2 regions of the Enterobacter cloacae complex sp. HYC033_NIDB genome follow, and region 2 is predicted to be linked to the other one. Evidence: predicted binding sites of a transcription regulator. Region 2 holds the regulator's gene; the other holds the start of a gene.
The links. Region 2 encodes PhoB, which activates phosphate uptake and scavenging genes when phosphate is short. Its sites were predicted from a motif close to CTGTCATAAAACTGNCNNAT; they were not measured.
Positions count from the first base shown of each region.

Region 1: the regulator PhoB is predicted to act here: its motif matches at 5,547-5,566, upstream of uvrB (excinuclease ABC subunit UvrB).

Region 1 covers NZ_CP115123.1:2,265,588-2,280,719, reverse strand. The annotation lists gene moaC (cyclic pyranopterin monophosphate synthase MoaC) at 1-435, opposite strand, end outside; gene moaB (molybdenum cofactor biosynthesis protein B) at 439-951, opposite strand; gene moaA (GTP 3',8-cyclase MoaA) at 976-1,965, opposite strand; molybdenum cofactor riboswitch at 1,953-2,086, opposite strand; gene yvcK (uridine diphosphate-N-acetylglucosamine-binding protein YvcK) at 2,313-3,221, shown strand; gene uvrB (excinuclease ABC subunit UvrB) at 3,300-5,315, opposite strand; gene O1721_RS10895 (ABC transporter ATP-binding protein) at 6,064-6,786, shown strand; gene bioD (dethiobiotin synthase) at 6,749-7,450, opposite strand; gene bioC (malonyl-ACP O-methyltransferase BioC) at 7,443-8,198, opposite strand; gene bioF (8-amino-7-oxononanoate synthase) at 8,182-9,339, opposite strand; gene bioB (biotin synthase BioB) at 9,336-10,376, opposite strand; gene bioA (adenosylmethionine--8-amino-7-oxononanoate transaminase) at 10,463-11,752, shown strand; gene O1721_RS10865 (kinase inhibitor) at 11,800-12,276, shown strand; gene hutH (histidine ammonia-lyase) at 12,380-13,900, opposite strand; gene hutU (urocanate hydratase) at 13,897-15,132, opposite strand, start outside.
Region 2 covers NZ_CP115123.1:1,809,346-1,824,477, reverse strand. The annotation lists gene O1721_RS08590 (DUF2339 domain-containing protein) at 1-2,259, opposite strand, end outside; gene malZ (maltodextrin glucosidase) at 2,351-4,168, opposite strand; gene proY (proline-specific permease ProY) at 4,332-5,705, opposite strand; gene brnQ (branched-chain amino acid transporter carrier protein BrnQ) at 5,787-7,106, opposite strand; gene phoR (phosphate regulon sensor histidine kinase PhoR) at 7,516-8,811, opposite strand; gene phoB (phosphate response regulator transcription factor PhoB) at 8,833-9,522, opposite strand; gene sbcD (exonuclease subunit SbcD) at 9,710-10,915, shown strand; gene sbcC (exonuclease subunit SbcC) at 10,912-14,043, shown strand; gene mak (fructokinase) at 14,127-15,032, opposite strand.

The DNA of each region.
Region 1 (15,132 bases), 460 kb from region 2:
CAGCAGACGCACCGGGCCAATCACCATATCTTTCTGTACCGCTTTACACATGTCGTAGATGGTCAGCGCCGCCACGGAGGCCGCCGTCAACGCCTCCATCTCCACGCCGGTTTTCCCGGTTAAGCGGCACAGGGACTCGATACGCACACGGTTATGCGCCGGCTGCGCCTGCAAATTTACCTCCACTTTGCTGAGCATCAGCGGATGGCAGAGCGGGATGAGGTCCCAGGTACGTTTAGCGGCCTGAATACCGGCGATGCGGGCGGTGGCAAACACGTCACCCTTGTGATGGCTGCCGTCGATAATCATCGCCAGCGTCTCCGGCAGCATGGTGACGAACGCTTCAGCACGCGCCTCGCGCACCGTTTCGGCTTTGGCGGAGACATCCACCATATGCGCTTCGCCAGCGGCGTTTATGTGGGTCAGTTGTGACATAGCTTATTTCTTTAAATGGGGATGAAAATTACACGGACGGGTACGGGCATCCAGCTGCGGGGCAATAATGTTTTCCCACGCGGTGCGGCAGGCTTTGGTCGACCCCGGCATGGCGAAGATCAGCGTCTTATTCGCCACCCCCGCGACGGCACGGGACTGAAGCGTAGAGGTGCCAATCTCTTCAAAGGAGAGCATGCGGAACACTTCGCCGAAGCCTTCCACTTCGCGATCGAACAGCGGGAGCAGCGCTTCCGGTGCCTGGTCGCCTGCGGTAAAGCCGGTGCCGCCAGTGATCAGCACCACCTGGACGTCATCACCCGCAATCCACTGTGAGACCTGAGCGCGAATGGCGTAACGGTTTTCTTTGACGATCGCTTTATCAACAATCTGGTGTCCGGCTTCGTGTGCCGCCTCGCGCAGCCAGTGGCCAGAGGTATCATCCTCTTCACCACGACGTTCGGAAACGGTAAGAATAGCAATGCGTGTCGGGATAAATTCCGCGCTTACCTGACTCATCTTCTGGTTCCTTCTAAAGCCTGATTACCCGCCGATATAGGACAGGTTCTGAGTAATGCCGGTGTTGCCCTGATGCAGGAAATGGGTCTGCTTTTTGTGCGTCAGCGCCTCGGAAATACGTGCTTCAAGCGCGTCCTGCTGGGCGTCATCTTCCAGCAAATCGCGTAGATCGACGCCGCCATCCCCGAACAGGCAAAGATGGAGCTTGCCGACGGAGGAGACGCGCAGGCGGTTGCAGCTGGCACAGAAGTCTTTTTCATAGGGCATGATCAGGCCGATTTCGCCTTCATAATCCGGATGACAAAAGACCTGCGCCGGGCCATCGCTGCGCTGGCGGATCTGGTGGATCCAGCCGCGTTTCAGCAGTTCGTCGCGCAGAACCATGCCGGAGATATGATGGCGACGGAACAGCTCGCTACCCTCCCCGGTCTCCATCAGCTCAATAAAACGCAGTTGAATGCGGCGCGGTTTGATCCACGCCAGGAAAGTGTCCAGCTGATGGTGGTTCACATCACGCATCAACACGGTATTGACTTTGACCTTGTCGAAACCGGCGGTGAACGCGGCATCGATGCCGTCCATCACCTGCTGGAACTTATCCTGGCCGGTAATGGCGTGGAACTGATGGGCGTCCAGGCTATCGACGCTGACGTTGATCGCCGTCAGCCCCGCATCGCGCCAGTTCGCCACGTCACGCGCCATGCGGTAACCGTTGGTGGTCACCGCGATCTGGCGGATACGTTCGTTTTCACGCACGGCGGCAATGATGTCAGGGAAATCACGGCGCAGGGAGGGCTCTCCCCCGGTAAGACGCACTTTTTCCGTGCCAAGTTCAGAGAACGCGCGCGTGACGCGGCGTACTTCATCCACGGAGAGAAAGCCATTATTGGTGACGCTGCCCGGCTTGTAGCCATCGGGCAGGCAGTAGGTGCAACGGAAGTTACACACGTCGGTAATCGACAAACGTAAGTAGAAAAACTTACGCGCGAAAGCATCAGTAAGTTGTGAAGCCATGTACACCTTTCCAGATCGGGAGGCACAGTCATTTCTTTCTGTACCCTGGTGGCAAATCCGCCACGGCCAGGGCGCCATATCTCTCGACACAGGCGCCAGGGCTAGAGTGTATGTTTTCAGTTTTGAAAACGGGGTTATGGCGATAGTAGCGTGGAAATCGCCACTTCGCCATTGTCGCTTTTCGCTATATAAATTTATATATAACGATGTTATCGTGCATTTTCACTACAGAATACGCAAAAACAGCGCTTTCGCATTGATATACGTCATTATGGTTTGTGAGAGGCATCGTCTTTTAGGAGTAGTTGCGTTACTGTGACGCAAGCTTAACAGGATAAGGAATAGGTATGCGCAATCGCACTTTTGCGGATCTGGACCGTGTGGTCGCTCTTGGCGGAGGTCACGGTCTGGGACGAGTGATGTCGTCGTTATCGTCACTGGGCTCGCGCCTGACGGGCATCGTGACAACAACGGACAACGGCGGCTCAACCGGGCGGATCCGACGTGCTGAAGGCGGGATAGCCTGGGGTGACATGCGCAATTGCCTCAACCAGCTCATCACGGAGCCAAGCGTGGCCTCGGCAATGTTTGAGTACCGTTTTGGCGGAAATGGTGAACTTTCAGGCCATAACCTTGGAAATCTGATGTTAAAGGCGTTGGATCACCTGAGCGTGCGCCCTCTGGAAGCGATCAATTTAATTCGTAACCTGTTAAAGGTGGATGCATTCCTGATCCCGATGTCCGAACAGCCGGTGGATTTAATGGCGATCGATGCCGACGATCACGAAGTGTATGGTGAAGTGAATATCGACCAGCTTCTTCTTCCGCCAAAAGAGCTAATGACCTACCCCAGCGTACCCGCAACGCGTGAAGCGGTAGAAGCGATTGCCGAGGCCGATCTGATCCTGATTGGGCCGGGAAGTTTTTATACCAGCCTGATGCCGATCCTGCTGGTGAAAGAGCTGGCGCAGGCGCTGCGCAGAACGCCTGCGCCCATGGTCTATATCGGTAATTTAGGCCGCGAACTCAGCCCGGCGGCGGCAAGCCTGTCGCTGGCGGATAAGCTGGACCTGATGGAACAGTACGTTGGTAAGAAAATTATCGATGGTGTCGTGGTCGGGCCGAAAGTGGATGTATCGGGGATTGGCGATCGCGTGGTGGTGCAGGAGCCGCTGGAAGCCAGCGATATTAAATATCGCCACGACCGCCATCTGCTGCGCGAGGCGCTGGAGAAGGCGATTCAGGCATTAGGTTAGGTTCGTTTTGTGCGGCCTGATGCCCTCACCCCGGCCCTCTCCCACAGGGAGAGGGAGAAAACGCCACCGGGCAAAAAACTACGATGCCGCAATAAACAGATCCCGCAGCTGATGCAGCTGATCGCGGATTTGCGCGGCCTCTTCGAACTCCAGGTTCTGCGCGTGCTGCATCATCTGCCCTTCCAGCTCGTGGATCTTCTGCTGCAACGCTTTCGGCGTCAGCGCGACGGTATCCTCTTCCACCACTGAACGGGCCTTGCTGCGGCCTTTCGCTTTGGTCTTCGCAATGTTCTGACCCAGCGCCAGGATATCCACCACCTTCTTGTTCAGCCCCTGCGGCGTGATGCCGTGCTCTTCGTTGTAGCGCTGCTGCTTCTCGCGACGACGTTCCGTTTCGCCAATCGCTTTGGCCATCGACGGGGTGATTTTATCCCCGTACAGGATCGCCTTCCCGTTGACGTTACGCGCGGCGCGGCCTATGGTCTGGATCAGCGAGCGCTCGGAACGCAGGAAGCCCTCTTTGTCCGCGTCCAGAATCGCCACCAGCGACACCTCAGGCATATCCAGCCCTTCTCGCAGAAGGTTAATACCGACCAGCACGTCGAACTCGCCCAGACGCAGATCGCGGATGATCTCCATACGCTCCACGGTATCGATATCCGAGTGCAGATACCGCACCTTCTCACCGTGTTCTTCCAGATACTCCGTCAAATCTTCCGCCATACGTTTGGTGAGCGTGGTAACCAGCACGCGCTCGTTGATGGCGGAACGGGCACGTATTTCCGAGAGCAGATCGTCCACCTGCGTCGCCACCGGACGAACCTCGATAATTGGATCCAGCAGCCCGGTCGGACGCACCACCTGGTCCACCACGTCATCACCGGATTTTTCCAGCTCGTAGTTGCCCGGCGTCGCCGATACGTAGATGGTCTGCGGAGCAAGCGCCTCAAATTCTTCAAACTTCATCGGACGGTTGTCCAGCGCTGACGGCAGTCGGAACCCGTACTCCACCAGCGTCTCTTTACGCGCGCGGTCACCGCGGTACATCCCGCCGATCTGGGGGATCGTAACGTGGGATTCGTCGATCACCAGCAGGCCGTCCGCCGGAAGGTAGTCAAACAGCGTCGGCGGCGCTTCGCCCGGCCCGCGCCCGGAGAGGTAGCGCGAGTAGTTTTCGATGCCGGAGCAGTAGCCCAGCTCGTTCATCATCTCCAGATCGAACTGGGTACGCTGGCTCAGGCGCTGCTCTTCCAGCAGCTTATTGTTCGCCAGCAGCACCTTACGGCGGTCCGCCAGCTCGGTTTTGATCTCTTCCATCGCCTGCACAATACGCTCGCGCGGCGTTACATAGTGCGTTTTCGGGTAGATGGTGAAGCGCTGGATCACCGACTCGACGTGACCGGTCAACGGATCGAACAGCGACAGGCGTTCAACCTCTTCGTCGAACAGCTCCACGCGCAGCGCCATATCGTCCGACTCCGCCGGGAAGATATCAATCACCTCGCCGCGCACGCGGAAGGTCCCGCGCTGGAACGCCTGATCGTTACGGGTGTACTGCAACTCCGCCAGACGGCGCAAAATCGCACGCTGATCGATGATCATCCCCTGCGTCAGGTGCAGCATCATCTTGAGATAGAGATCCGGATCGCCCAGGCCGTAGATCGCCGACACCGAGGCCACCACCACCACATCACGACGCTCCAGCAACGCCTTGGTCGCCGACAAACGCATCTGCTCGATATGTTCGTTCACCGAGGCATCTTTCTCGATAAACGTGTCGGAGCTGGGAACGTAGGCTTCCGGCTGGTAGTAGTCGTAGTAGGAGACGAAATACTCCACCGCGTTTTCCGGGAAGAACTCTTTCATCTCACCATACAGCTGCGCCGCCAGCGTTTTGTTCGGCGCGAGAACCATCGTCGGACGCTGGAGATCGGCAATGACGTTGGCAATGGTGAAGGTTTTGCCCGAACCGGTAACCCCCAGCAGGGTCTGGTGCGCCAGCCCGTCCTCCAGCCCCTCTTCCAGGCGACGAATAGCCTCGGGCTGATCCCCGGAAGGACGGAAAGCAGAATTCAGTTTAAACGGTTTACTCATGGGCGACGACCTGATGACAGAATAAGCGGCAGGTGAGTAATTTTACTCGTTGTGGCCAGGATTGCCAGTAAAAAACACTGGATGAAAAACCAGTAGCGTGTCAGGATATTTAGCGTAGCGCAGAGAGGATTAGTGCGTTCGCGAGCCAAATTTCGACTGTGACAAAATAAAACACCAGCCTCAGGGGGTTATCCCCAGAACTATTACTTTTTTAACATTTGTCAAGGGCGGTTATGAAAGTTTTATGGCAACAGGTCTCGCTGGCGTTGAGGGAATTGCTTTTATCTAATTCGTTAAAAAATAAAGACTAATTTATTAAGCCGCGTTTCGCATCAATTTGGTTGTAACCCGCGTATTCTCTCGCTTATCGCGGGTTTTCTAACTCTAATGCACAAGGTTATCCACAGGAATAGTGGATAACTGCCTCCAGCCCGTACAGCATGCACTCCAGCAAATTCCCGGTTTTTCCCACGAAGCGGCAGTAAAAAATTTTTATCACTCTTTTTTGCCTGGAAAACGTTCATTTTTTCATAAGCGACTGGCGAGATCTTAATCACAATTCTGTCATTTCTCCTGCACCACAATTCGACATACGCAGCACCGGGAGTGTGCAATTCGTATAAACGTTCAGCTTTTGATAGTGAGTTATTCCTAAAAATGGCCTTTTTTTAATCATTATGAAGTTCCTGGCAGGCGTTTTGCAGACATCACTCTGTGCATCACCCCACACATTTTTAAGGAGAGAAAGATGTTGAGTCTGCGTGCTGTAAATCAGTTTTACGGAAGCCAACATACGCTATGGAACGTGAATATCGATTTCCCGCAAGGCATCTGTACGGGCATTGTTGGCCTGCCTGGCATGGGCAAATCCACGCTTATGAACTGCATTACCGGAAAGGTGCCCGTCGAGAGCGGCACCATCATCTGGCATGAGGCTGGCGCGCCGCCGCATAACTTGCTCAGCCCTGCGTCCGCATTCCCGGCGCCGCCGACGATAGGCTACGTCCCGCAGGATCGGCGAATATTTTCCCAGCTGACCGTCGATGAAAATCTGCATATCGCTATGCGGGCGACGGGGAAACCCGATCCGGCATCAAAAAGTGACGTGTATGCCCTGTTTCCGGAGCTCTATCCGCTGCGACAGAGCCGTGCCTCTGCGCTGTCCCCTGACGACCAGTATCAGCTGGCCCTCGCCAGTGCGCTGGTTAATCGTCCGCGCGTGTTGATTCTGGATGAGCCCATGCATGGCGCAGGGCACGGTTTCGCGCGCAGGCTGGGGCAGTTGCTGGTGCGGTTGAATCGGGAGCTGGGAATGACGGTGCTGTTAGCGGAGCAACAGCTGTCGTTTATCCGCCGGGTAGCGGATCGTTTCTGCATGCTCTATCGCGGACGTAACGTGGCACAGGGCCACGTTAACGAGCTGGATGACGACCTTATTGCGCACTGGATGGCGCGGGACATAAGGCGCTGAGGTCGAGATAGCGTCCGGTTTCCGCCTGCTCTGCGCCGTCGGCAAGCCACGGGATCTCGCCGAGAAACGGCGCAGGCAGCACCCGCTTCAGCGTCGCCAGATACTCAGCATGACGTTTACCCGGCGCTACCACGTCATTGGCAATCCACCCTGCCAGACGCAACCCGGCCTGCTGCACGGCCTGGGCGGTCAGCATGGCGTGATTGATACAGCCAAGCTTCACGCCAACCACCAGAATGACCGGAAGCTGCTCGGCCTGCACCCAGTCAGCAAATGTCTGCTCGTCGGACAGCGGGGTAAACCAGCCGCCAGCCCCCTCCACCAGCACCCAGTCGGCCAGTGTTTCCAGGTCGCGTAACCCGGAAGAGAGCACCGAAAAATCAATCGGACGATCTTCATCGGCGCTGACGATGTGCGGCGAGGTGGGTTCAGCAAAGGTATAGGGGTTCACCGCAGAATAGGCCAGCGCAAGGCTGCTGTTACGCTGTAGCGCCAGCGCATCGGTATTACGTAAGCCTTCCGGCGTCATCTCGCTGCCGGAGGCTACGGGCTTATACCCGGCCGTTGTTTTCCCCAGCAGACGCGCCGCCTGCAACAGCGCGGCGCTGGCAACCGTTTTACCGACTTCAGTGTCCGTGCCGGTAACAAAATAACGTTCAGTCACGTTCAATAATCCCATGAAAAAGATGATAAGAGAGCGGGAACCGGCCCCGCTCCTGCGGCCAGGCCAGCTCGAGACGCTGGAGTTGGCCACGGGTAAGGGGTTTCTTCTCCCGTCCGGCGTGCAGGTGCGTCGCGCCTATGCCCTTAAGCGATCGCATGGCGCTTAACGCATCGCTAAATTCGAGGGTGACGGTCTGGACCACGCTGCGATAGCGCCAGCCTGCCAGCGCCTGAGTGACCTGTACGTGCGAGAGAAACCGGTTGGCGTGCGGCTGCGCATCCACTGCCCTCCACGCCTGATTCAACTCTGGCAACGAACTTTCCAGCAGGGTGGTAAAGGCCACCGCTCCGCCGGGCCGCGCCACGCGGTACAGCTCGCGTAGGGCCTGCGGCAGGCTGGCGCACCACTGCACCGCCAGATGGCTCCAGACAAGGTCAAACAGCGCATCCTCCAGCGGGATGGCCTCGATATCGGCCACCAGATAACGGTCTGCTGACTGCTGCTGGCGGGCCTCATCCAGCATCTGCGCGGATAAATCCAGCGCCGTGACGTGGCTACCCGTTGCGCGCCAGTAGCGGCTATTGCCGCCAGGCCCGCAGCCAGCGTCGAGCACCTGCGCAAAACGCCCCTCACCGAGCGCGGCCAGCAGCCCGCGGGCGCTCAGGCGTTGCAGCTCATCGTGCTGTGAATAGCTTTGCGCAGCCCGGCCAAACGCGGCGGCAACGGCCTGTTTATTGACGGGAGACATACAGTGCCTCCAGAAGCGTATCGATATCCTGCGGCTCGTGCGCTGCCGTGAGCGTCAGACGCAAGCGCGCGGTGCCTGGCGGCACGGTGGGTGGGCGGATCGCCGTGACCCACTGCCCGCGTTCTCGTAGCGCCTGTGCCAGCATCAGCGCCCGATGGTTTTCACCCACAATCACGGGCTGAATGGCGCTGTGCGAGTCGGTAAGCCGGTAAGGCAGTGCGCTTACCCCCCGGCGAAAACGCTGAATATGGTCGGCCAGGCGCGCCCGGCGTTCAGCGCCGTCTTCGCCGCGGATCACCGCAAGCGACGCAGAGAGCGCCACGGCCTGCGCCGGGGGCATGCTGGTGCTGTAGATCAGGTGCCGGGCGAACTGCACCAGGTAATCGGCCACCGGCTCGCTGCACAACACCGCGGCGCCGCTGACGCCGAAGCCTTTGCCGAAGGTGACCACCAGCAGTTCCGGCCTGACGCGTTGCTGGTGCGCGCTTCCGCGCCCCTCCTCGCCGGTGACGCCAATGCCGTGGGCATCGTCGACCAGCAGCCAGGCGTTCTGCTGTTTTGCGACGTCATGCAAAGTGGCAAGCGGCGCGCTGTCGCCGTCCATGCTGAATACCCCTTCCGTCACCGCCAGCTGAAGCCCTGAACAGGGTTTACCCAGCAGGACGTTCAGCTGAGAGGCATCGTTATGGGCAAAACGCCGCAGCTGCGCCGGGCTGAGACTGGCCGCTTCAAGCAGGGACGCGTGGCTCAGGCGGTCCGCGATGATGCGGTCGTCTTTGCCCATCAGGGCGGTAATCACCGCCTGATTCGCGGCAAAACCGGAGATAAACAGCAGCGCCCGCGGGTAGCCCAGCCAGCCGGCCAGCTCTTCCTCCAGCGCCTGATGCGCCGTGGTGTAGCCGCTGACGTGCCCGGAGCCACCGCTGCCCACGCCGTAACGATCCGCGCCCTGCTGCCAGGCGCGAACGATCTGCGGGTGCTGGCTCAGGCCCAGATAATCGTTGCTGGAGAAATTACAGAACCGCTCTCCTTCCCGGGAGAGAAAACGGCCTGCACCGTTTTCCACTACCCTGCGCACCCGAAACGCATCCGCCGCCCGCCGCTCGTCGAGCGCGGTCCTGATACGTGCCTGCCAGGTCATACGGCTGCCGCGTTGTAGAACTGGTCGGTGTCGGCGTTAAAAATCTGCTGCTCCAGCTGCTGCTGTTGCTCGTTATCCCCCGCCTGTACCTCGGTCTGGTGTGGGTTCAGCCCCAGCTTGCGGAACAGCTGGACATCTTTGTCCTCTTCCGGGTTTGGCGTGGTCAGCAGTTTGCAGCCGTAGAAGATGGAGTTGGCCCCGGCCATGAAGCACATCGCCTGGGTCTGCTCGCTCATCTGCTCGCGACCGGCAGAGAGGCGAACGTAAGAGGTCGGCATCATGATGCGCGCCACCGCGATGGTGCGGATGAAATCGAAGGCATCCACGTCCTCGTTATCCGCCAGCGGCGTCCCTTTTACCTTCACCAGCATGTTGATGGGCACGCTTTCCGGCGGGGTCGGCAGGTTTGCCAGCTGTAACAGCAGGCCGGCACGATCTTTTACCGTCTCGCCCAGTCCCACGATCCCGCCGGAACAGACCTTGATCCCCGCATCACGCACTTTATCCAGCGTGTCCAGACGCTCCTGATAGGTGCGCGTGGTGATGATGTTGCCGTAGAACTCCGGCGAAGTATCGAGGTTGTGGTTGTAGTAATCCAGCCCCGCCGCCGAGAGACGCTGCGCCTGCTCCTCGTTCAGCGTGCCGAGGGTCATGCAGGCTTCAAGCCCCATCTCCTTCACCCCCTTCACCATCTGCTCCAGATAGGGCATGTCGCGGTCATGCGGATTTTTCCACGCCGCGCCCATGCAGAAGCGGGTCGAGCCAGCGTTTTTGGCCTTGCGCGCGGAGTCGAGCACCTGCTCGACTTCCGTCAGGCGCTCGGATTCGAGACCGGTTTTATAGCGCGCACTTTGCGGGCAATATTTGCAGTCTTCCGGGCAAGCCCCGGTTTTGATCGACAGCAGCGTGCTGACCTGAACATGACGCGGATCGAAGTGCTGGCGGTGCACCTGTTGCGCCTCAAACATTAGCTCCAGGAAAGGTTTGTTGAATAATTCAGTGACTTGCGACATCGTCCAGCGTGCGTGGTGAGCCATCGGGCTTCTCCAAAGGGTTTTGTTAATTGTCGGTTCGGTTTATACTTGTAAACCTAAAACTTTTCAAAATGGTTTACAAGTCGATTATGACCCAGGACGATCTCGCCTTCGACAAGCAGCATATCTGGCACCCTTATACCTCCACGACCCGCCCCCTTCCCGTCTATCCGGTGGCCTCTGCCCACGGCTGCGAGCTGCATCTCGCCAGCGGCGAGCGGCTTGTTGACGGGATGTCCTCCTGGTGGGCAGCGATCCATGGCTACAACCACCCGCGACTGAACGCGGCGATGAAAGCGCAGATTGACCAGATGTCACACGTGATGTTTGGCGGGATCACGCATCAGCCCGCGGTGGATTTATGCCGTCGCCTGGTAGCGATGACGCCTGAATCGCTGGAGTGCGTTTTCCTGGCCGACTCCGGCTCGGTGGCCGTGGAAGTGGCGATGAAAATGGCGTTGCAGTACTGGCATGCGAAGGGCGAAACGCGCCAGCGGTTCCTTACCTTCCGCAACGGCTATCACGGCGACACTTTCGGCGCGATGTCGGTATGTGATCCGGACAACTCCATGCACAGCCTGTGGAAAGGCTATCTGCCGGAAAACCTGTTTGCGCCAGCCCCGCAGAGCCGCTTCGACGGCGAATGGGACGAGATGGACATGGTGGGCTTCGCGCGGCTGATGGCGGCCCATCGCCACGAGATTGCCGCCGTTATTCTCGAACCGATTGTGCAGGGCGCGGGCGGAATGCGGATGTACCATCCCGAGTGGCTGAAGCGCATTCGGAAGATGTGCGACCGCGAAGGGATCCTGTTGATTGCCGATGAGATCGCCACCGGCTTTGGCCGCACCGGGAAATTGTTCGCCTGCGAGCATGCGGGGATCGCGCCGGATATTCTGTGCCTGGGGAAAGCGCTCACCGGCGGCACCATGACGCTCTCCGCCACGCTTACCACCCGCCAGGTTGCCGATACCATCAGCGACGGCGACGCGGGCTGCTTTATGCACGGCCCGACGTTTATGGGCAACCCGCTGGCCTGCGCCGTGGCAAGCGAAAGCCTCGCCATTCTGGAAAGCGGCGCATGGCAGACGCAGGTGGCGGCGATTGAGGCGCAGCTGAAGCAGCAGTTAAGCGCGGCGGCGGAGGCGGAATACGTCGCGGACGTCCGCGTACTGGGCGCCATCGGGGTAATCGAGACAACGCATCCGGTGAACATGGCCGCGTTGCAGCGCTTCTTCGTTGACCAGGGCGTGTGGGTGCGACCTTTCGGTAAGCTGATTTACCTCATGCCGCCGTACAGCATTTCTGCGGATCAGCTCCGCAAGCTGACCGGGGCAGTGGTTAAAGCCGTTAACATTTCAGCGCATTTCACGATTTAACCCCATGCGTTACACTTTCTGAATGAGTGAGTAACGAGGGAAATCGGATGAAAATCATCAGTAAAGATTTGCGCGACGGCGAAAAGCTGCCGGAACGTCACGTGTTTAACGGGATGGGTTATCAGGGGGATAATATCTCTCCCCATCTGGCGTGGGACGATGTGCCAGCGGGAACCAAAAGTTTTGTCGTGACCTGCTACGATCCGGATGCGCCAACCGGGTCGGGCTGGTGGCACTGGATCGTGGCAAACCTGCCCGCCGACACGCGCGTGCTGCCGCAGGGCTCCGGTTCCGATCTGGTTGCTCTGCCTGACGGTGCGATTCAGACGCGCACTGACTTTGGCAAAGCGGGCTACGGCGGCGCGGCGCCGCCAAAAGGGGAAACGCACCGCTATATCTTCACCGTGCACGCGCTGGATGTGGACAAGATTGAGGTCGACGAAGGGGCGAGCGGCGCGATGGTAGGCTTTAACGTGCATTTCCATTCGCTGGGTAGCGCGTCGATTACGGCGATGTATTCGTAATCGTGCGGGCTGATGCCCTCACCCCGGCCCTCTCCCACAGGGAGAGGGAGAAAACCTAACAATTCCCTCTCCCTGTGGGAGAGGGTTAGGGTGAGGGTAAAAATCACAGCACCGAAGGTAACAGCCCCACCAGCCGTCCTTCCTCCAGAAGTTGCATAGCCTTATCAATATCCGGCGCAAAGAAGCGGTCGTCATCGTAGTGCGTAACGTGCTCGCGCAGTGCCTGGCGCGCCTGCTCCAGCAGCGGGCTGGATTTTAGCCCTTCGCGCAAATCAATACCCTGACACGCCGCCAGCCACTCCACCGCCAGCACGCCGCGGGTGTTAGAGGCCATCTCCCAGAGGCGACGCCCGGCAGCCGGGGCCATCGAAACGTGATCTTCCTGGTTGGCTGAGGTTGGCAGGCTGTCCACGCTGTGCGGATGCGACAGGGCTTTGTTCTCGCTTGCCAGTGCCGCGGCGGTGACCTGGGCGATCATAAAGCCCGAGTTTACGCCGCCGTTACGCACCAGGAACGGTGGCAACTGGGACATGTGCTTATCCATCATCAGCGCGATTCGACGCTCAGACAACGCCCCGATTTCGGCAATCGCCAGGGCGATATTATCTGCGGCCATCGCCACCGGCTCGGCGTGGAAGTTACCGCCAGAAACCACCTCGTTTTCCTGAGCAAATACCAGTGGGTTATCGGACACCGCATTGGCCTCCACCAGCAGCACTTCTGCCGCCTGGCGCAGCTGCGTCAGGCAGGCGCCCATCACCTGCGGCTGGCAGCGCAGGGAATACGGATCCTGCACCTTCTCACAGTTGTGATGCGAATCGGCAATGTCGCTGGTATCGGTAAGTACGTGGCGGTACATGGCAGCGGCATCAATCTGCCCGCGCTGGCCGCGCACCTCGTGGATGCGGGCATCGAACGGACGACGCGAGCCGAGCACCGCCTCAGTGGTCAGTGCACCGCACACCACCGCCGAGGCGAACAGATCTTCCGCTTCAAACAGACCGCGCAGCGCGAAAGCGGTCGACGCCTGCGTGCCGTTGAGCAGCGCCAGCCCCTCTTTTGCCGCGAGGGTGATCGGCGTTAAGCCAGCTTTTTTCAGCGCCTCTTTCGCAGGCAGCCACTCCCCTTGCCAGCGCGCCTGGCCTTCACCCAGCAGGAGCAGCGACATATGCGCCAGCGGCGCCAGATCGCCGGAGGCGCCGACGGAGCCCTTCGCCGGGATCCACGGATAAACTTCCGCATTGACCAGCGCCATCAGCGCCTGGATCACGCTCAGACGAATGCCGGAAAACCCACGCGCCAGGCTGTTGATTTTCAACACCATCATCAGGCGGACGATCTCATCGTCCAGCGGCTGGCCAACCCCCGCCGCGTGCGACAGCACCAGCGAACGCTGTAAATTCTCCAGATCGTGCGTGGCGATGCGGGTCTGCGCCAGCAGGCCAAACCCGGTATTGATGCCGTAGGCGGTGCGCCCCTCCGCCACAATCGCCTCCACGCAGGCCACGCTGTCGTTAATGGCACGGTGGGCGCTTTCATCAAGGGAGAGTGTCACCGGATGACGCCAGACGTGACGCAGCTGTTTGAGCGTCAGCGAGCCGGGAGTAAGTGTTAACGCGTTCATGCAGGCTTTCCTTGTGTGGCGGGGATCATCGGCAGGTTCAGGCCCTGCTCTTTGGCACAATCAATGGCAATCTCGTAACCCGCATCCGCGTGACGCATCACGCCGGTTGCCGGGTCGTTGTGCAGCACGCGAGCGATACGCGCGGCCGCTTCATCAGTTCCGTCACAGACGATGACCATCCCGGAGTGCTGGGAGAAGCCCATCCCGACGCCGCCGCCGTGGTGCAGCGATACCCAGGTCGCGCCGCTGGCGGTGTTCAGCAGGGCATTCAGCAGCGGCCAGTCGGAGACCGCATCCGAGCCGTCGCGCATGGCTTCGGTTTCACGGTTCGGACTGGCGACAGAGCCGGAGTCCAGGTGGTCGCGGCCAATGACGATCGGCGCGGAGACTTCGCCGCTGCGCACCATTTCGTTAAAGGCGAGGCCGAGTTTTTGCCGCCACTCCAGCCCGACCCAGCAGATACGCGCCGGCAGGCCCTGGAAGTTAATGCGTTCGCGCGCCATATCCAGCCAGCGATGCAGGTGTTCGTCGTCGGCGACAATCTCTTTCACTCTGGCGTCAGTTTTGTAGATATCCTCCGGGTCGCCGGACAGGGCAACCCAGCGGAACGGCCCGATGCCGCGGCAGAACAGCGGACGAATATAGGCGGGCACGAAGCCGGGGAAGTCAAAGGCGTTATTCACCCCCATCTCTTTCGCCATCTGGCGGATGTTATTCCCGTAATCAAAGGTCGGAATACCCATCTTACTGAAGGCCAGCATCGCGGAGACGTGTTCCGCCATGGCGCGTTTAGCCGCCAGTACCGTGCCCTCAGGATCGGTTTCCGCTTTTTGCTGGTAGTCTTCCCACGTCCAGCCTTTTGGCAGGTAGCCGTGAAGCGGATCGTGAGCGCTGGTCTGGTCGGTGACCAGATCCGGACGCACGCCGCGCGCCACCAGTTCCGGCAGAATATCCGCCGCGTTGCCGCACAGGGCAACCGACACGGCTTTGCCTTCAGCGGTGTACTTTTTGATGCGCGCCAGCGCGTCATCGAGGTTGTCGGCCTGCTCATCGACATAGCGGGTACGCAGACGGAAATCGATGCGGCTCTGCTGGCACTCAATGTTCAGGGAGCACGCGCCCGCCAGCGTCGCGGCCAGCGGCTGCGCGCCGCCCATGCCGCCCAGTCCGGCGGTGAGCACCCAGCGGCCTTTCAGTGATCCGTTATAGTGCTGACGGCCCGCTTCCACGAA
Region 2 (15,132 bases):
GGCCATCAGCACAACGGCGGGCCACGGACGGGACTGCGCAAGCGATGCCGGATAGTAGCGATCCACTTCCCGATAAAACACCACCAGCCCCAGCAGCGCGAACGCCGCCCCTTCCTCAAGCGGGTTCACCAGCGGCAGCCATGTCTGTCGATAGACCACACCGTCCTGCAAATTGGTCACGACCAGCAATACCACCAGCGCCACAACCACAGGGATCGCGGCAAGGCAGGCGTAGAGCGCAGGCCATACCCGGAACGGCCACCCGCGACGCCGCACGGCCGCGGAGAGCGCCATAATCACCCCACCGCCAACAGCCATCGCAATGCCGCTTCCCCAGGCCGCCATGCCCCACGGCAGGGAGCGGGCAAACCAGTAAAGCTCGGCGGCTATGGCGAGTAAAATCATCCACACCAGCGACAGATGCAGCCCCATTGAGATGCGCGGCAGAAGTTTATCTTCGTCGCACCGCAGCAGCATCAGGGCGGCAGGCAGCGCAATAGCCCAGGCCAGATTTGCCCAGCTGGCCGCCAGGATTTGCTGTTGCCAGATCTGATACAGCACCATCAGCAGCATCACCGGCCACAGCAGCCATTTGCTGGCATCCAGCTCCCGCCACGCCAGACGAGCGGCGGCCTGCCGCCATCCCCAGGCCGACGCCGCCGTCAGCGCCAGCACGCCTGCCAGAACCGATAACTCCTGCTTCAGGAACAGCTGAGATGCGCCCAGCTGCGCCACTAACCAGAACAGCAGCCCACCGGCCAGCAATGCCCAACTGCCCGGCTGCGCGATTTTCTGCCACAGCCAGGCCGCAGCCAGCCAGCAAAGACTGAGCACTGCGAAAATAAGCAGCAGGCTCAACGAGGTGACGCCGTCCATTTGCGCCCATATCGCGCTGCCGAGCGCCAGCACCAGCAGCGCCGTCCCGCTATAGCTCATGCGCCGCTGCTGCTGTTGCACGCCCAGCCAGAGAATACCCAGCCCTTCCAGCGCCCAGGCCATCGCCGTCCAGCGCGCTGAAAGCGCCAGCGGAATGGCAAGCGTGGCAAACCCGCCGCCGATCGCCAGCGCCGCCATAATCAGTGGCCGCCCGACAGACGGATAGCGTCGCAGTGCGAGAAACGCCAGTGAGAGATAAAACGCACCATAGCCCAGCGCACTGAGCGCCGGGCCGTACGTCCAGTGAGACGTCATGCCATACTGCATCCCAAAACCAATCAGCGGCGGAGCAAACAGCAGTGCGCCGTCAATAATCTGTTTGCCTTTTTCCTGCGCCCGCAGCGACAGCGCCACGCTAAACACGCCAAAAATAAGCGTATTGGCAATCAGGAACAGCTGACAAATAACATAGTCTTCCGGCTGGTAGTCGCTCAGCCCCCACACCCCGCCAACGCCAAACGTAAAGAGCAACCCGAGCAGGTTGAGCTCGCGCCAGTGCTGCCAGATGCTGATGACGAGAATGCCGATGGATAACAGGAGATAGAAGGAGAACAGCGCCACAAAGCTGCCGCCTCCGGTAGACAACAGCAGCGGCGCAAGGTATCCGCCGAGGCTCGCCAGCATGGCAAGGCTCAGCGCCTTTTGCAGCACGGCCAGCCCGACGCTCGCCGCGCAAATCACCACCAGCAGCGCAAACGCCAGCGTCATCGGCAGCATTTGCCACAGCCGGAATGCGCCAAAGACGGTTAGATAAAGCACGCCGGTCGCCCCGCCCTGGAGGATCAGCGCGTAGATCCGCTGCCTGTGCCGCAGCCGCCATCCAACGGCCAGCAGAACCATGGCAAACAGCGCCGTGGCGGCAAGACGCAGCTCAAGCGGAAACAGTGAATGTTCAACGGTATAGCGCAGCAGGAAAGAGAGGCCGAGGAAGAGCAGTACAATCCCCAGTTTTGCCAGCGGATTGCCCTGCATAAACCAGCGCGTCAGCGAGGACAGGATGCCGCCAAAGGTGTAAGGCCGTTTTGCCGCCGGTACAAGCGCTGGTTCTGCTTCAGTGACGGGCGGTTCGGGACGCCAGGGATCGACAGGTGCGGTAACGGCTTCTGCCACCGACGCTGGCGTCTCCACCGGCGCGGCGGTCTGCACCGGCTCCGGCGCTTTCTCAGCGACACCGCGCTGCTCAAGCGCCTCAATGCGCTGGCGAAGCCGGGCGATCTCCTGCCGCGCCGCCGTGCTTCGGTTAAAGCCTATCACCGCGAGCACGGGTGCCACGACCAGCGCAAAAACCAGGAACAAACAGCCAAGGATGTAAAGCTCGTCCATGTTTCCACCTTCACCGTAAACGATCCGCTAAGATTGACACAAATCGTTGCATTTGCGCCATCTTAAAAGGTGAAAACTATTCTGCCTGCGCTTAGCTGCCGAACCAGACCGCAGCGGAGATCGCGGGCAGCGTGAGCACGCTCTCCTGGAACGTCGCTTTACCCTCTTTGATCTTCCACGTTTTACCGGCCAGCAGCGGTGAATCTTCCAGCACCACTTCACACGCCTCGCCCCGGTTGATCGCCACCAGCACGCGCTGCTGGTTATAGACGCGGACAAAGACCACTACGTTATCGTGGGCGTACATCACCTGGCAGCCCCCGTAGCGCAGGGCCTGACTCTGCCTGCGCAGCGTCGCCATACGCTGGTACAGGCTGAACAGATCCTGATCCTGTTTTTCACTCTCCCACGGGAAGGTTTTACGGCAGAACGGATCGTTATTCCCCTCCAGCCCCACTTCATCGCCATAGTAGATGCAGGGTACGCCCGGCCAGGTAAAGAGCCAGGTCACCGCCAGCGGCAGACGCGCCACATCTTTACCCAGCAATGATTTAAAGCGCGCGGTATCATGGCTGTCGAGCTGGTTAAACATCCGCAGCTGCTGCTGATGCGACAGGCCAGCGCGATAGTTTTCCATCCACGCCATGCAGGTTTCGGCGTCGATATCCTGCGGATCGTAAGAGATATCGGTGTTAGCGAGGAAACCCCACAGCGGGAAGGTGAAGCCGCGATAGTTCATCGCCGCGTCTTCTGCATCAGCCTGCAACCACTGACGCGCGTCGCCAAAGTGTTCCCCGAAGACGAACGCTTCCGACCGGGCCGCTTTTGCCGACCGGGTAATGGCGGCGACATGTTGAAGGTTATTCCGCGCCCCGCCTGATTCACCCAGCATATGCACCACGTCCAGCCGCCAGCCGTCCATGTTCCACGGCGCTTTCAGCCAGTGGCGCACGATGCTGTCGTCGTCGCCGTAGATCTCATTCACCAGCGATGGCGACTGGAAATCGAGCTTCGGCAGGCTCGGGTAGCCCAGCCAGTCCAGGGCGCGGCCATTCTCATCAAAACTGTACCAGTCACGCTGCGGTGAGTCTGGATTATGGCATGCGCCGCTCATCGACTGATTATGACGGTCAAACCACGCGTGAGAATCACCGCTGTGATTGAACACGCCATCAAGGATCAGGCGCATACCCTCTTTTTGCGTGTTGTGCCGCAGCCGCAGCAGCGCCTCGTCACCGCCAAACTGCTCGTCAACGTGGCGATAATCCTGCGTATCGTATTTGTGCACGCTTGGCGCTTTAAACACCGGGTTCAGGTACAGCGCCGTCACGCCGAGCGTTTTCAGGTACGGCAGTTTTTCGCTGATACCGTCGAGATCGCCGCCGTAAAAGGTCGATCCCCCCGCCTGGGCGGTCAGCGGCTCGTCCCATTTTTTCAGAATAATGTCGTGACCGACCGCATGATGGTAATAAACCTTGTCCTGATCGGCGTTGCGCTTTTCGCTGCGCGCAAAGCGGTCCGGGAAAATCTGGTAAAAGACCTGATCGTTAACCCACTGCGGGCCGTTATCCGGGTGATCCACGGCAAACTGCTCCAGCCGGGCCGGAGGAAAACGGCTGAAGCCCTGCGGGGTAAACCACAGCTGCCGGTTGTTCCACAGCAGCTTGAAGCCGTAGCGGCGACGCGGCTGCCCGCTGCGCAAATCGATATTTGCCCGCCACGCCGTGACGCCCGGCTGCGGCTGGCTGCGCACTTTGTGCATTTTCAGCGACGTTTCTTCGTTATCCACTTCGGCGCGCAGGGTCACACGTTCAGGCTGATTGTCCCCTGCCAGCCAGAGCGTAATCACAAGGTTGTCTTTGTTTTGCTTAACAAATGGGGCAACCGGAAGGTGCCAGGCGTTTAACATCACGAATCCCCTTTGATGAAATTGACGTCACCTTGCCACAGGGTGATTAAAGATAGCTCATCGTGTTCGGGATTATTGGGGGAGGAGAACGGAGGAGGAGATTTTTTCCAGGGCAAAAGGGAGTGTAGGCCGGGTAAGCGCAGCGCCACCCGGCATTTTTACCTTACTGTGCTTCCGCCAGCTGACGATCGCGGCGACATTTAAACATCCAGCCCACCAGCAGCAGGACGATCCACGCGAAGCCCACGTACAGGGAAATACGGGTATCCGGGTGATAACCAATCAGGCCAATGATGAAGACCAGGAAGATGAGACCGACAATGGTCGTTGGCACGCCGCCCGGCACTTTAAACTTCAGCGCTTTGGCCTCTTCTGGCGACAGGCGGCGACGGAACGCAATCTGCGACAGCAGGATCATGATCCACACCCACACCGTCGCAAAGGTCGCCAGTGACGCAATCACCAGGAAGACGTTCTCCGGCATGATGTAATTCAGGTAAACCGAGAACAGCAGCGCCACGGTCATGACCAGCACCGTTACCCACGGGGTGCCGCGACGCGATGTTTTGGCAAACACCTTCGGCGCACTGCCCTGCTCCGCCATGCCGTGCAGCATACGACCCACGCCGAAGACGTCACTGTTGATGGCCGACAGCGAGGCGGTCAGTACCACAAAGTTGAGAATGCTGGCGGCAAACGCAATGCCCATATGCTGGAAAGTCAGGACAAACGGGCTGCCGTTGGTGCCCACCTGGTTCCACGGGTAGATGGACATAATCACAAACAACGTGCCCACGTAGAACACCAGGATACGCATCGGCACCGAGTTGATGGCGCGCGGAATGGACTTCTCCGGATCTTTCGCTTCCCCGGCGGTGATGCCGATAATCTCAATACCGCCATAGGCGAACATGACCATCTGGAGCGACATGACCATCCCGAGCCAGCCGTTGCTGAAGAAGCCGCCGTTGCTCCACAGGTTATGGATGCCGGTTGGCTGCCCACCGTTGCCGATACCCCAGATGATGATGCCGAAACCGGCGAGGATCATGATGATAATGGTCGCGACCTTGAAGAAGGAGAACCAGAACTCCAGCTCGCCAAACACCTTCACGCTCATCAGGTTAACGGCGCAGATGATCAGCACCACGCTCAGTACCCAGATCCAGTGCGGCACGGCGGGGAACCAGACCCCCATATAGATGCCAAACGCCGTCACATCGGCAATGGCGACAATCAGGATTTCGAAGCAGTAGGTCCAGCCGGTGATAAACCCGGCCAGCGGGCCTAAGTTTTCTTGTGCGTAGCGGGAGAAGGAACTGGCAGACGGGTTGTGAACCGACATCTCCCCCAGCGCACGCATGATGATATAGGCCGCCACGCCGCCGATGATGTAGGCCAGCAGAACGCTTGGACCGGCCATTTTGATGGCATCTGCCGAGCCATAAAAAAGACCGGTGCCGATAGCCGAGCCCAGCGCCATAAAGCGGATGTGGCGGGTGCTCAATCCACGTTTAAGTTTGTTAGTGCTTTCCATTAAAATCTTGCCATTCAACACGAAAAAAACAAAAAACCACGGGGCCTTAAGCCCCGTGGTTAAACAATTTGTTGCCGTTGATTAATGGGCGTTGGATGTCACCTGACGCCCTGCCGCACGGTCCCAGATAATCGCCAGAACCAGCGCTACAACGGAAGGCATCAGCCAGGCCAGGCCCTGCTCGGACAGCGGCAGACGCTGTGTCCAGGCTGGCAGGATTTCTGCAAATGCTGATGCTTTGATCCCGTCAAGGATACCAAAAATCAGGCTGATAAACATGGCCGGCGCAATAATTCGCGTCGAGTTATGCCACCACGGGCGGGTGAAGCTCAGCACCACCAGCACGATACATGGCGGATAGATCGCCGTCAGCACCGGAATTGACACCTGAATCAGGTGGCTCAGACCGAGGTTTGACACCGCCATGGAGAAGATGCCAAGGATAAACACCAGCGTGCGGTAAGAGAGCGGCAGATACTGAGCGAAGAACTCCGCGCAGGCGCAGGTCAGACCCACCGCCGTCACCAGACAGGCCAGGAAAATCAGCGCCGCCAGCAGCATGCTGCCTGCACCACCAAAGGTATGCTGCACGTAAGCATGCAGGATCGCCGCGCCGTTTGCGCTCTGATCGACCAGCGTTGCGCTATCTGAACCCAGACGGAACAGCGCCAGATACAACAGCGTCAGGCCGACACCGGCCATCAGGCCAGCCCAGATGGTGTAGCGAGTCAGCAGGCGCGCTTCGGTCACCCCGCGGGAACGCGCGGCGTTAACGATAACGATACCAAACACCATCGCACCGAGCGTATCCATTGTCAGATAGCCGTTCACGAAACCGTTTGAGAACGCCGCGTTCTGATAAGCGTCCATCGCGGAGCTGATGGGCCCCGCAGGCCAGACGATGGCCGCAACCGCCAGCACGATCAGCGCCACAATTTTCAGCGGAGCCAGGAAGTTACCCACGGTATCCAGCAGTTTGCCGGGATAGAGAGAAACCAGAATCACGATGGCGAAGTAAATGAGGCTGTAAATAAACAGCGGCATCGCGCCGTCACCGGTCAGCGGGGCGATACCCACTTCAAAGGAGACGGTCGCCGTACGTGGGGTCGCGAACAGCGGGCCAACGGCCAGATAGCAGACGGTTGCCAGCAGAACGCCAGCCACTTTGCCAATCGGGGTGCTGAGGCTGTCCACACCGCCACCGACTTTCGCCAGCGCGATAACGGTCAGTACCGGCAGGCCCACGGCAGTAAGCAGGAAGCCAAACGCAGCCGTCCAGACGTGTTCACCCGCCTGTAAGCCAACCATTGGAGGAAAAATGATGTTACCTGCGCCAACGAACAGCGCAAATGTCATAAAGCCCAGCGCGATAATGTCACGCGATTTCAAGTGATGGGTCATAAAACCTTACTGCCTGTGGATGTGGTGTTGAATACGTTGAGATTTTCGCCATCCCTCACGGGACGATACAGCGGAAAATTTGCTCAATTTCAGCGGGATATGCTCCCGTCCTGGCGTGGCGAAGAATAGTTTTTCGATTTACCACGCAAATACAGTCGGTCTGACAGTATATGGGGGGCAATTTAAACGCTTATAACGTTTAAAGGCAAGAAGGGATCGTAAAACCAGAACAATATGCCAGCATGAAAATTCAGACCAAAATAATATGCCATGTATAAGAAAAACTCATGGCTAATCATGCGAACAAAAAAGCACCAGCCGTATAATATTCATCCGCGTTTCGCTTGACTGCAAAGCAAACGGGCCAGCAATCGCTGGCCCGTGGAAAGGTAGCCTGACACATCTGCCGTCAGGCGCTTTTTTTGGCAATTAATCGTTCCGGAATCACGAAGCTAAAGCGCGTGCCCTTACCCAAGGTGCTTTCGATATTGAGCCGGCTTTCGTGATGGCTGACGGCATGCTTCACAATTGCCAGTCCCAGTCCGCTCCCGCCGGTCTGCCGCGAGCGCGCCTTATCCACCCGGTAGAATCGTTCGGTGAGACGCGGGAGGTGCTCGGGCCCGATCCCCGGCCCGTTGTCCTCGACGCTAAACTCAGCGCCCGCCGGGGTATGCTGCCAGCTCACCGCGATATGCGTCCCTTTCGGGGTATGATTCACGGCGTTATAGACCAGGTTTGAGATAGCGCTTCGCAGCTCATCTTCACTGCCGAGCACTTTCAGCGTGTTATCAACGTCAAAACTCAGGGTGTGCTGATTATGACTCAGCGTTTGGGCTTCGCGCTCCACCACCCGCAACATCATCGGCACATCAATGATGTCGTTTAGCGCCAGCGACGGGGCAGCCTCAATCTTTGAAAGCGTCAGCAGCTGTTTGACCAGCCCTTCCATGCGGAACGTCTGCTCCCGCATGGTATGCAGTGCTTTCTCACGCGGCGCCCCCTCAAGCGTTTGCTCCTGCATCATCTCCAGGTAGCCCTGAAGCACCGTCAACGGCGTACGCAGCTCGTGGCTAACGTTGGCAAAGAAGTTACGTCTCGCGCCCTCAAGCTGGTGCATCTGGGTAACGTCCCGCGCTACCATCAGCCACTGCCGATCGCTGTAGGGCATCACGCGGATTTCCAGATGGCGACCGTTATTGAGCTTCAGATTGTGCGGGCGCGAAAAATCCCGCTTTTTCAGATACAGCGTGAACTCGGGATAACGCAGAAGGTTCAGGATGTTCTGACCATTATCATCCGGCCAGCGCAGGCCCAGCAGCTGTTGCGCGAGGCCATTACACCAGAAGATTGTCCCTTCTTCTGTCGTCAGGATCACCGCGTCCGGCAGCGACTCCGCACCGCTACGAAAGCGTTTGATCAGGCTTCCCAGCTCACGACGGCGCTTTTTGTTACGCATCTGCATCTGGTGCAGGCCGTAGAGTAGCGGTTCCCAGCTCCCGCTTCCCGGCGGGGGTGTCATACTTCTGTCGACCCACAGCCACCAGGAGAGACGCAGTAAATTCCAGAAATGCCAGACGAGCAATCCCGTCACGGCCACCAGTAAAAACCACGGCAGATAGCCAAAGATAGCCCCCAGAATGAGGGCCGGAATACAACATAAGATCAGTTCAAAGACGAGCCTTTTCCATGACAGACGTTCCAGCACGCGTCACACTCCTGTCATTGTTCAGAAACGGGTCGAGAAACGATAACCCGTGCCGCGGACCGTCTGTACCATGCGATCGTGGCCGCTCAGTTCCAGTGCTTTACGCAGGCGGCGAATATGGACGTCAACCGTTCGGTCTTCGACATAGACGTTAGTTCCCCAGACGTTATTCAGCAACTGTTCGCGGCTGTAAACGCGCTCCGGGTGGGTCATAAAGAAGTGCAGGAGTTTAAATTCGGTCGGTCCCATATCGAGGGGATTTTCACCGGTCATGACCCGGTGTGAGGTAGGATCCAGGCTCAGCCCCTGCATCTCAATCACCTCTTCCACCGCCATCGGTGAAATACGGCGCATCACGGCTTTGATACGCGCCACCAGCTCTTTCGGGGAGAACGGTTTAGTGATGTAATCGTCCGCGCCGGTTTCCAGACCGCGCACGCGATCCTCTTCCTCGCCGCGCGCCGTCAGCATTACCACCGGGATATCGCGGGTCATCGCCTCGCGTTTGATATGCTTGATAAACTGCAATCCGGAACCGCCAGGCAGCATCCAGTCCAGCAGGATCAGATCGGGCCAGGGTTCATTCAGCTGGTTCACCGCGCTGTCATAATCTTCCGCTTCAACCGGCTGGAAGCCATTTTGTTCAAGCACGAAGCACACCATTTCACGGATCGGAGCTTCATCTTCTACGACCAGAATACGTCTCGCCATACTTTGCCCTGTCTTATCGTATTTAAGTTACAAGTCTGTAATGCGGCGTCATTATGCGTCAGATTTATGACAGATTTATGAAAAACATTACCACTATAAATAGCAAACTGTTGTTTTATTACAGCGGTTATTTTCCGTTCCCCGAACGTTTATAATCCTGCTTTCTTATTATTGCCACGGATCTTTTATGCGCATACTTCACACCTCAGACTGGCACCTGGGTCAAAATTTTTACAGCAAAAGCCGCGCCGCGGAACATGAAGCGTTCCTGAACTGGCTGCTGGAGACGGCTCAGGCTCACGAGGTGGACGCGATTATTGTGGCGGGCGACATTTTTGATACCGGATCGCCGCCGAGCTATGCGCGTGAGCTGCACAACCGTTTTGTGGTCAACCTCCAGCAAACCGGTTGTCACCTTGTGATTGTCGCCGGAAACCATGACTCGGTGGCGACGCTGAATGAATCCCGCGATATTCTGGCGTTCCTCAATACCACCGTGGTGGCCAGCGCCGGACACGCGCCGCAGATCCTGAAAAAACGCGACGGCACGCCGGGCGCAGTGCTGTGCCCAATTCCGTTTTTACGCCCGCGCGATATCGTGCAAAGCCAGGCAGGTCTGTCCGGCAGCGAAAAACAGCAGCATCTGTTGCAGGCCATCACCCGCTATTATCACCAGCAACATACGGAAGCCTGCGCCCTGCGCGGCGATCAGGCCATTCCGATCATTGCCACCGGGCACCTCACCACCGTCGGAGCCAGTAAGAGTGATGCGGTGCGCGAGATCTATATCGGTACGCTGGACGCGTTTCCGGCGCAAAACTTCCCCCCCGCCGACTACATTGCCCTCGGGCATATTCACCGGGCGCAGATCATCGGCGGCTGCGAGCATATCCGCTACTGCGGCTCGCCCATTTCGCTCAGTTTTGACGAAACGGGCAAAGCCAAATCCGTGCATCTGGTGAGCTTCACCGGAGGCAAACTCAGCGCCGTTGAGACGCTTGAGGTGCCGGTCACCCAGCCGCTGGCGGTGCTGAAAGGCGATCTGGCCGCCATTACCGCTCAGCTTGAGCAGTGGCGCGGCGCAGCGCTTAATCCCCCCGTCTGGCTCGATATCGAAATCACCACCGACGACTACCTGTACGATATGCAGCGTAAAATACAGACGCTGACGGAAGACCTTCCCGTGGAGGTGCTGCTGGTACGCCGCAGCCGCGAGCAGCGCGAGAAAATACTGCTCAACGCCCAGCGTGAAACGCTTAGCGAACTTCGGGTTGAAGAGGTGTTCGCGCGGCGGCTTGCGCATGAAGAGGTGGACGAGGCCAGACGCACCAGGCTTAACGAGCTGTTTGCCCAGACCCTGCATTCCCTCCATGACGAGGACGAAAACGCATGAAAATTCTGAGCCTGCGCCTGAAAAATCTGAATTCGCTAAAGGGTGAGTGGAAAATTGATTTCACCGCGGAGCCGTTCGCCAGCAACGGACTGTTTGCCATCACCGGCGCAACCGGCGCGGGTAAAACCACGCTGCTGGATGCCATCTGCCTGGCGCTTTACCACGAAACGCCGCGTCTTAATAAGGTCTCTCAGGCGCAAAACGACCTGATGACGCGCGATACCGCCGAATGCCTGGCAGAAGTGGAATTTGAGGTCAAAGGCGTTGCTTATCGCGCTTTCTGGAGCCAGAACCGCGCCCGCAACCAGCCGGACGGGAACTTACAGGCACCGCGCGTTGAGCTGGCCCGCTGCGAAGACGGCAAAATTCTGGCCGACAAAGTCACGGATAAGCTGGAACAAACCGCCACGCTTACCGGGCTGGACTATGGTCGCTTTACCCGTTCGATGTTGCTCTCTCAGGGGCAGTTTGCCGCCTTCCTGAATGCTAAACCGAGCGATCGCGCAGAGCTGCTGGAGGAACTGACCGGCACGGAAATTTACGGCCAGATTTCCGCCATGGTTTTTGAAAAACACAAAGCGGCACGTAACGCGCTGGAGATGTGCGAAGCGCAGGCCGCAGGGGTTGTGCTGCTGAGCGAGGAACAGCAGCAGCACTTGCAGCAAAGTTTGCAGGCACTTACTGACGAAGAAAAAGTCCTGCTGGCACAGCAGCAAAGCCAACAGAAAGATTTTCAGTGGCTTACGCGTAACGACGAACTGATACGTGAGCAGCAGCGTGCAGCCGCTTCGCAGCAGCAGGCGCAACAGGCTCTGACGGACGCCGCGCCCCAACTGGCGAAGCTCAAGCTGGCGCAGCCCGCCGCCCAGCTACGTCCGCTATGGGAGTATCAGCAGGAGCAGACCACCCGCCTGGCGCAGACAACAGAGCGAATTGTTGAAGTAAATACTCGCTTACTCGACAGAGCGGTGCAGCGCTCGCGTATTCGCAACGGTGCGCTGCGCAACCGTGAACAGTTGCAGACAGAGCACAAGGTACTGACGCAGTGGCTGACCGAACACGATCGTTTCCGTCAGTGGGGGCAGGAAATTGCCGGCTGGCGGGCGCATTTTACGCAACTGGGTCGCGATAAAAATCAGCTTGTTGCCCAGTCAGCGCGCATGGCTGAGCTTCGTCAGAAGCTGGCTGAGATGCCTGAAAGTAGGTTGACGCTGACGGCTGAGGATCTCGCGACGGCAATGGAGCAACAGGCACAGTCGCGGGCGCTCCGCCAGCGTCTGACAGCGCTTCACGCTCGCTATCAGCCGCTGCAAAAACGACTGCGCCAGAATGCGGAAAGCGTGCAGAAAGCGCAGGCTGAGCAGGCTAAGTTCAATGAAACGCTGATCCTGCGGCGTCAGCAGTTCAAAGAGAAAAATCAGCACTATGCCGACCTGAAAGCGCTCTGTGAGCGTGAGGCGACAATCAAGGATCTTGAGAACTATCGTGCACAGCTCGAAGCGGGTAAGCCTTGCCCGCTCTGCGGTTCACGCGAACACCCGGCAGTTGTGCAGTATCAGGCGCTTGAACTGACTGACAATCAGCGCCGCCGCGACGCGCTGGAGAAAGAGGTTGCCGCGCTAAAAGAGGAAGGATTGCTGGTGCTCGGGCAGGTGAATGCGCTGACCCAACAGATCCAGCGCGAGACAGAGGAAGCACAGGCTCTCTCTGAGGAAGAGCAAGCACTTACTAAGGAGTGGCTGGAGGTCTGCGCCTCCCTGAACATAGCGCTGAATATTCAGGATGATATAGCCCCCTGGATGAGCGAACAGGAACAGTATGAACGCCAGCTGTATCAGCTCAGCCAGCGTCTGACGCTGCAAAACCAGCTCAATGAACAGGAAGGTCAGGCGCGCCAGTACCAGCAGCAGCTGACGGCGACGCGTCAGGCGCTGGCGGCCTCGTTACAATCGCTGTCGCTTAGCGTGCCCGATGAAGGGGCTGAAAGCGCCTGGCTGAGCGCGCGCGAAAGCGAATATACCCTGTGGCAGGAAAAACAGGCCCAGCACGGTACGATTCAGGAAGGTATTAACGCCCTGATGCCCATTCTGGAAACGCTGCCGGTTACCAATGATGCAGAAGCCGACGCGGTTATCCCTGAGAACTGGCGCGGCATCCACGACGAATGCGTGTCGCTGCAAAGTCAGCTCACCACCCTACAGCAACAGGAGACGCTTGAGCGTGAACGGCTCCAGCAATCACAGGCTCAGTTCAACGCCGCGCTGACCGCGAGCTGCTTTGCCGATCGGGACGCATTTCTCTCCGCCCTGCTGGATGAAACGTCGATCCACCAGCTTGAACAACAAAAGCAGACGCTGGAAAACCAGCTCCAGCAGGCCACGGCGCTTTCGATGCAGGCAAGCCAGCAGCTTCAGGCGCATCAGGCACAGCGCCCCGAGGGGCTGGAAACCGATGCCGCAACGCTTCAGGCGCAGTTACACCAGCTGGCGCAACAGCTTCGGGACAACACCACGCATCAGGGGGAGATCCGCCAGCAGCTCAAACAGGACGCCGATAACCGTCTGCACCAGCAGGCGCTTATGCAGCAGATTGAGGAGGCGGCGCGTCAGGCCGACGACTGGGGCTATCTCAACGCGCTGATAGGCTCCAGCACCGGCGATAAATTCCGTAAATTCGCCCAGGGGCTGACGCTGGATAATCTGGTGTGGCTTGCCAACCAGCAGCTCAACCGTCTGCATGGCCGCTATCTGCTTCAGCGTAAAGCCAGCGACGCGCTGGAGCTGGAAGTGGTCGATACCTGGCAGGCCGATGCGGTACGCGATACCCGTACCCTTTCCGGCGGGGAGAGTTTCCTGGTCAGTCTGGCGCTGGCTTTAGCGCTTTCCGATCTGGTCAGTCACAAAACGCGCATTGACTCGCTGTTCCTGGATGAAGGATTCGGCACGCTCGACAGCGAAACGCTGGACACCGCGCTGGACGCGCTCGACGCGCTGAACGCCACCGGGAAAACCATTGGCGTGATCAGCCACGTAGAGGCAATGAAAGAGCGCATTCCGGTGCAGATCAAAGTGAAGAAGATCAACGGGCTGGGATATAGCAGGCTGGACAGGGAGTTTGCGGTGCAGTAAATGGGGGGATGATGCGCTCTGGTGCCCTCATCCTGGCCCTCTCCCACGGGGAGAGGGCACAAACATCAAAAACGGTTTTGCGTTTATTCCGGCCAGAGCCACGCCGCGCCGCGCACTCCGCTGGAATCTCCGTGGACGGCTTTGCGGATCGGCGTTTCGCACTCGCCGCCAAATACCCACTGTTTCACCAGCGTTGGCACCGTGGCGTACAGCCGGTCAACGTTGCTCATGCCGCCGCCCAGCACAATCACGTCCGGATCGAGGATATTGATCACATGCGCCAGCGACTTAGCCAGCCGCATTTCGTAGCGGCTTAGCGCCAGTTCAGCAACCGGATCCTGCTCCTCAACCAGACGCATAATCTCGTTACCTTTCAGCGGCTGACCGCTCAGACGATGATAATCGGTGGCAAACCCCGTGCCGGAGATAAAGGTCTCAATACAGCCCTGCTTGCCGCAGTAGCACGGCACTTCGGCGCGGTATTTGAGTTCATCTTCGTCCATCCACGGCAGCGGATTGTGCCCCCACTCGCCCGCGGTGCCGTTGCCGCCAATATGCGAACGCCCGCCGATAGCCACGCCCGCTCCGCAGCCGGTGCCGATAATGACCGCAAATACGGTCTGCGCGCCAGCCGCTGCGCCATCCACGGCCTCAGACACCGCCAGGCAGTTGGCATCATTCGCCAGACGCACTTCCCGGTTCAGGCGCTGGCTTAAGTCTTTATCAAACGGCTGACCGTTGAGCCAGGTGGAGTTGGCGTTTTTCACCACGCCGGTATAGGGCGAAATGGAGCCAGGGATCCCCATCCCGACCGTGCCCGTCTCGCCCGTTGCCTGCTCTGCCATATCGACCAGGCGGGCAATCGTCTCTATGGTCTGGTGATAATCATCGCGCGGCGTAGGCAGACGGTGGCGAAACAGTTGCTCCCCCTGCTCGCTCAGCGCAATAACTTCTGTTTTGGTGCCGCCCAAATCAATCCCAATACGCACAAGACACTCCTCATTATTTTGATTATCAACAGAGTAGAAGCCCGCTTCCCGATTAGCAATGCAAGCGATGCGACAATTCGTTATCATGCCCGCTGATTTA